DNA from 2 places in the Rahnella inusitata genome. Region 2 is predicted to be linked to the other one. Evidence: riboswitches for the same ligand, from Rfam matches in the RefSeq annotation. Region 2 holds a riboswitch; the other holds the start of a gene.
What was found. A riboswitch is a leader RNA that binds a small molecule or an ion and turns the genes downstream of it on or off. The one in region 2 is predicted to bind fluoride.

Region 1: linked by a shared signal. The riboswitch ahead of I2123_RS24610 (DHHA2 domain-containing protein) and the one ahead of crcB (fluoride efflux transporter CrcB) in region 2 are both predicted to bind fluoride.

The regions. Positions count from the first base shown of each region.
Region 1 is NZ_CP065026.1:4,202-7,661, forward strand. Features, by position in the region: gene I2123_RS24600 (sensor domain-containing diguanylate cyclase) at 1-349, opposite strand, end outside; gene I2123_RS24605 (rhodanese-like domain-containing protein) at 1,011-1,538, shown strand; fluoride riboswitch at 1,854-1,928, shown strand; gene I2123_RS24610 (DHHA2 domain-containing protein) at 2,033-2,935, shown strand; gene I2123_RS24615 (universal stress protein) at 2,939-3,367, shown strand; partial or broken gene eno (phosphopyruvate hydratase) at 3,382-3,460, shown strand, end outside.
Region 2 is NZ_CP065024.1:3,792,979-3,796,438, forward strand. Features, by position in the region: gene I2123_RS17815 (aminotransferase class I/II-fold pyridoxal phosphate-dependent enzyme) at 1-1,178, shown strand, start outside; fluoride riboswitch at 1,201-1,263, shown strand; gene crcB (fluoride efflux transporter CrcB) at 1,328-1,711, shown strand; gene I2123_RS17825 (TetR family transcriptional regulator) at 2,142-2,798, shown strand; gene I2123_RS17830 (multidrug effflux MFS transporter) at 2,808-3,460, shown strand, end outside.

The sequences.
Region 1 (3,460 bases), on a different contig from region 2:
GTAGTTTAACTGGACAACCTGCATAAAAACGTATCCCTGGTTCTCCCGTAACCAATGAATTATATTCAAAACGAGGATCTAATAAAGTATCAGGTACAATTAATAGCTTATCCTCAGCCACAGCCACGGAGCAAAATGACTCTGTTCTAGGTGTTGATTTTATATTCAAACCATGGTTTGACTTGAACCATTGACGATCTTTATCTACGAGCGAAACCAATGCAATTGGCACGTCAAACAATTTGCTTGCAATGCGCGTTAGGCGATCAAACCTTTCTTCCGCCTGTGTATCCAGTATTCCTATAGCATGCAGTGCAAACAGACGCTTTTCTTCTCTATCATTTGTCATCTTTCTGCTCTTTTAAATAATTAGATGTGATGTTTATTAAAATAACGTTATTTCATGGTGTTGGCGCAATTTAGCACTTAATTATAACTGACAATAAGATTAGCGCAATCAAATAGTCCCATTGCGAGTGTATAATTATTACACGCATTTAAAATGTGTGTATAGGGCAGAGCTTGGTAATTAACCTCATGGTTTACCGCCATGTTTACGTTAATAATGCTAATGTAAGCATGGCAAAAATTTACAAACACCCACGCGGCATATTTAGTGAATTTCCTGACGCGATTAAAATTATATAACATAATTATTAAGAAATCCTTAAGTGGAACTTAATTGCTTTGAACACACTCCGTGTTAGTTGGTATGTGTCACAATTTCATTCATGCATTTTTCAGCGACGTAATCCTTATCCATTCTCTCTTGACAACTAAAAAGAGAAAGTTATTATTCCAAGGGTAGTGGTGAATATAACTAGCATACTGCAGGATAAAATATTTTGATGGTGCAGGATTTATTTTTTTGATATCTAAATAAAATGCTGTTAATTTTATTCCTGCTATTATTAATGTTACATACTACTGCCATTGATTGATTTTTTGTTTTATGCAATTTCTTAAGGTTTCACGTTTTATTTTGTGGGGTATCATCAAGGGAGACTCATATGACCGAACTACATGTTATGCCGTATGATGTAGATGCACTCAGGCGTAAAGGTGCAATATTAATCGATATACGTTCCCAAAATGACTGGCAGGATGAACACATTACGGGGGCTCTTTCGGTACCCCTGGATATGCTTGACGTTTCAAGCTTGCGCAGATATATCTCGAACGAGAAAGACCTTATTATTCTTTATTGTCAGACTGGTGCGAAAACATCGACCCATTGTGCACAACTCCTGGATGCTGTCACCCCTGCAAAAGCGGTTATTTTAGAGGGTGGGATTAATACTTGGAAATTACTAGGGTATGAAACAATCCAGAATAAAATGAAACCTATCTCTAAGTTACGTCAGGTGAAAATCACTGTAGGTGGTTTAGTTATCGCAGGAACACTTGCGGGTATGTTGATAACGGCTGAATTTTATTTACTGCCTCTATCATTCGGGGTTTATTATTTATTTGAAGGTATAACCGGGCACTGCAGTTTCTCATTGTTAGCAAAAAAGATGAACAGGAACTTGAAGTGAACATAACCTGACGTTCAAATTATAATGTTATTCATTATCGATTTTCTGTATTTGAAAAATGTTACACAATGTGTTTTGAAGGTAGTATCCGTTCATTGAAACTCAACGCTAAATTTAAGCTTTTTAGATTTTTAAAAACGCAATTATTACTGTGGCAATGCTTACATCTTCAGTAAGAACATCAAAAAACTTTACTGCATTCAGCTATAATTCGATTAAGAGTGATAATATGTATCTGATATATGGTCTTTTGCGATCCCCTCATGAAGCATTGAAGTATTGCCTCGTTGCATCCGCTTGGCTTGTGGTTTATAGTTTTCTTAAGGTGATGGTGTTCCACCTTTCCCAACCGCCGGACTGTCCAGTTCGGATGATGACACCTGATATACATTTTGCTTCCTTTGTCAGGCAGGTATGTCAGGTGCGCTTGTGAAAAAAATTTATCCGCTTTTACTAACTCGTTCCTCCTCATCTGACTATTCAGAGGAGCAGTTATGATTCATGTTTTCGGTCATCTCAATCCCGATAGCGATACTATCTGTACCGCATTAGTTACAGCGGACTGGCTTAACAACCTCGGAAAGCACGCCACCCCCTTCAGGCTCGGTGAAATTACTCCAGAAACGGAGTTCATTCTGCAGCAGGCAGGCGTTAGCCCCCCTCAACGACTTGAAGAAGACCTGTATGGTAAACAGGTCTGGTTGGTCGATTTTTCGGATTCTGAGCAGGGACCGCCCTCATTAGCATTCAGTAATATTGTGGGCATTATAGACCATCACCGGTTAGGTACGGTCATGACACAAAATCCTCCCGATGTCTGGATACGCTCCGTCGGGAGCAGTGCCACGGTGCTCTGGCAAATCCTGGCCCTTGAATATCACCAGCCCATCACCTCTTCTCAGGCCATTCTTATGTTGGGGGCGATACTGAGTGATACCGTGGCGCTCACCTCCCCTACCACTACAGCTCAGGACAGGGCTGCCGTGCAGGCGTTATCCGACATAAGCCAAATGAATTATGACGCCTTTGTAAAAGAGCTACTTATCGCTAAAACCAATATTACTGGGCTGACACCCGACTCACTTCTTATGAAAGATGCCAAGCGCTGTCAGATTAACGGGCAGTCGGTACTGCTTTCACAAATTGAAGTAGCAAGGATGTCGGCAGTGGACGCCGTGCTCCCTGACCTGCTTGCCGCGTTAACAAAAGAGTGTCAGTCCGGCTGTTCTGACATTGCAATGTTGGCCATCACGGACATTTTTCAGAAAAATTCAACGTTATATTTCTCAGAAAACAATGCGCTCGAGCTCACCTGCCTTTCTCTTCCCGGCGTTATCAGCAGGAAAAAGGACATACTCCCGTGGCTGACGGGCGCGCTCTCAACCTCGTCGAGGTAATTAATGCCAATCTATGAACATGCTCTGATATTGCTCAGCGATGAAACCGACGGCCAACTCCTGCTGCAGGGGGTTGCAAAGGGATTCCACGAACAAGGGACTGTGATCACCCTTGGACACCTCACCTCAGATTACCGGGAGTTAGACATTGCCTCTGACTCATTAACGAAGGATCGCCAGTCGGGTGAAATTATTGCGGCCAAGGCCATGCTTAGCCGGTTAGTGGAAGCAGCGAGCTTTCCCGTGGATGTGAAGGAAATCGTAACCATCAGCCGCTTTAAGGACGTTGAGGCCTGCGTCAAAGATTCAGGTGTCGATCTGGTGATTATGGGACATAGAAACAGGCTGTTTGGGACGCTCTCCTCTCATTCCATTGAATTTATCAACCACCTGACCGTCGATGTGTTGATTAAACATATTACTACTCACTGACTATCGAGGTTTGTATGAGCTTCATTATAGATAAAATTGTTGCACGAGAAATTCTGGACTCCCGGGGTAACCCGACCATAGAAGTCGATGTCA
Region 2 (3,460 bases):
TAGGGGTGAGTCCGGCGACGGTATCCGCCGCCTGGGGGCAGCTGCGCCGCCAGAAAGTCATTGCGGGACGCGGCAGAAATGGCGTCTGGGTCTGCGGCGATATGCTGTCACCGCGCCCTGCCCGTTTTGAGAAGATCGGTAATTTCGGCGAGCATATCATCGCCGATCTGGCGCTCTCCTCGCCCGATCCGGCCTTATTACCGGAATTACATGAAGCCATGCAGCACGGCGTCAGTGCCGACAATCTCAATAGCTATCAGCGTGAAGCCATCGCGCCCGCCTTACTCGATGCCGTGAAACCTGACTGGCCTTACAACGCACCGTCGTTTATGGCCGCCGACGGTGGCTTCGACGCCATGAATCTCACGCTGCAAACATTACTGATGCAGGGCTCCGTGGTGGCGATTGAAGACCCGACCGCGACGCGTTTGCTCGATATGCTGGACAATCTCGGCGCACAGGTTGTGCCGGTGAAATGTGATGAATTTGGCCCGATCCCGGAATCGCTAAGCCTGGCACTGAACAAAAACCCTTCGGCATTTATCTATCAGCCGCGTACCCATTCCCACTGCGGTCATGCGCTGAATGACGCGCGTTTTGCGGCGCTGGCGGAAATCCTCGGCGAGAGCAATACGCTGGTTATCGAAGACGACGGCATCGGGCAACTGTCGGCCTATCCACCGGTCAGTATGGGCAGCGTCTTGCCGGATCGCACCGTGCATGTCCGCTCTTATTCCAAAGCCTACGGCCCTGATTTACGGCTGGCGGTACTGTCCGGTTCCGAGGATTTGGTGAAGCAAATCAAATCATTCCGTAATTTCGGCGCGGGGTGGTCGAGCCGTATCCTGCAACAGGCGCTGGCGTGGCTGATTAACGACGCAAAAACGCAGGCCGGTATTACGCACGCCAAAGCAGTGTACGCAGAGCGGCGCAAAGCGATGTCCGATGCCCTGCGCATTCGCGGCGTGAATATCCCGGAACGTGACGGGCTGGCGATATGGATCCCGGTGCCCTCCGAGCAGTTTGCACTGGTGACGCTGGCCGCACGCGGGATCGCCGTGCTGCCGGGCGAACGTTGCCGCATCGGACCGGGGCAGTTTATCCGCATCAGCACCAGTCAGATCATGGCGGATAAAGTCGATCTGATTGCCGATGCCATAGTGCTGGCGATGGGCTGACGTTTCACGCTAAAATCAGCGCCTGCTGTATGGAGATGACATTCCTCCCAAACCGCCTTTACCGGCTGATGATGTCTACGCAATCTCGCGAGAGGTTCGTAGCGTCGTGCCCGGACCTTTCTGAATTCAACTTACTTAGAAGGGATTATATGTTTAGCACCTTACTTGCAGTCTTTATTGGCGGCGGCATTGGCAGCGTTGTCCGGTGGTATGTCAGCCTGAAAATGAATGGAATGAGCCCGGTGCTGCCGGTCGGCACGCTGACGGTCAACCTGGTCGGCGCGTTTATCATCGGGCTGTGTATTGCCATTTTTAGCAAGATGACGCACCTGGATCCGGTCTGGAAAATGCTGATCACCACCGGTTTCTGCGGCGGCCTGACCACCTTTTCTACGTTCTCGCTGGAAGTTGTTTACATGTTGCAGGATGGCCGTTTCGGTGCGGCAGCGCTCAACATGGCGCTTAATCTGGCCGGTTCCCTTGCCATGACTTTACTGGCGTTCGCGCTGGTCAGCTGGTACACCGCGCACTGATCCTCTCCGGCAGCGAGGCTTTTCTGCGTAAACGCCCCGCTGTTGTTTTCAAACCGTGATGCAGATTCACAACTCTCCTCTTTGTCTTAATGTTTCCTTCATGTTTGTCGCAGATAATAGACCACATCAAGTCTGGTTCGTTATTTGCACACATTGAGGTTTGCCATGTTTTCTGCTCCAAAAACGTCATCTGAATATCTGGTTGTGGCCCTTTGTGTCCTGACCCTGGCGGCTTTCTTACAGGCGTATTTCGCATAATCCTGCCTGTTCATGCCATACCTTAATTCCCTCTCTTCATAAAAACGGTGCAATCTTCTGGAATGCGCCGTTTTTGCTACATTCCTGATACAAATATTGTCCTGATGGCCCTTATTGCCTATAATTGAGAATGATCGTTCACAATCAATGACAGCGACACGCCAGGACTTCCATGCTTGCCCCCCAACAATGCAGTAAAGACGCGCGCATCAGCGCCCGCCGCGACCAGATCATCGCCGCCGCCCGATTGTGTTTTCGTAAGCACGGTTTTCACGGTGCCGGCATGGCAGAGATAGCCAAAACGTCGCAGCTCAGCGTGGGGCAGATTTATCGTTATTTCGCCAACAAAGACGCCATTATCGAAGAAATCGTGCGTCGTATGGTGATGAAAAAAATCCAGCTGATCACCGGTAACGCCCATAATTTACAGCAGATCGCCCACAATCTGGCGCACCGGCGAATTGGTAATCTCAGTTCACCGTTTAAGGAAGATGTCTGTTCGGAACAAAAAGAGCAGGCCGAAATTGACCACGCGCTGATGCTGGAGGTGGCCGCCGAAGCCACCCGCAATCCGGCGGTGGAAAAGATCTGGCGGGATTCAGAAAAGCAGCTGTTTAACGAAGCCAAATCATTCCTTAGTAAAAGTTTCCCACAGTTTTCAGATGAGGAAATGACAGCAAAAGTCGAAAGCCTCGCCGTCATCTGCGAAGGCACCGCCTTCCGCCGCCTGACCACCGTTCACGCCGATGCAGAGGTTCTGGAAGCGTTATACCATCGCTACTTTCAGGATCTCTTCAACACGGATTTCACCCCCAGTAAACCGGAATAACTCCCCACCATGAGCGCTCACCTGCAAGAAAAACGCCTCGGCTATGCCCTGGTTCTCGGCTCACTCGCCGCTCTCGGTCCGTTATGTACCGATTTGTATTTACCGGCGCTGCCAGAACTGGCCGGTGAACTGAATACTTCCACCGCCAGCGCGCAACTGAGCCTCACCGCAGGGTTGCTCGGTCTGGGCTTCGGCCAGCTGATTTTTGGTCCGCTAAGCGATCGCTTTGGCCGCATTCGCCCCTTGTTATGGTCGCTGGCCTTGCTGCTGGCCGCTTCGGTGTGGTGCGCCGTAGCACCGGATATTCATCAGCTGATTGTTGCCCGTTTACTTCAGGGCATCGCCGGTGCAGGTGGCGCAGTACTTTCCCGCGCTGTCGCCAGAGATTTGTACAACGGTCACGAGCTGACACGCTTCTTTGCCTTGTTGATGCTGGTCAACGGGCTGGCGCCGATCATTGCACCGGTGCTGGGTGGCGCGATGCTGAGCTGGATGAACTGGCGGGGGATTTTCGGCGTGCTGGCGGTCATCTCCATCATGCTGTTTGCCTCCTCGGCGCTGAAGTTGCACGAGACGCTGCCGCCGGAGCGCCGTTCGCAGGGCGGGATTTTCAGCATGCTCGGCTCGGTCTTTTCATTACTGAAACACCGTCCGTTTATGGG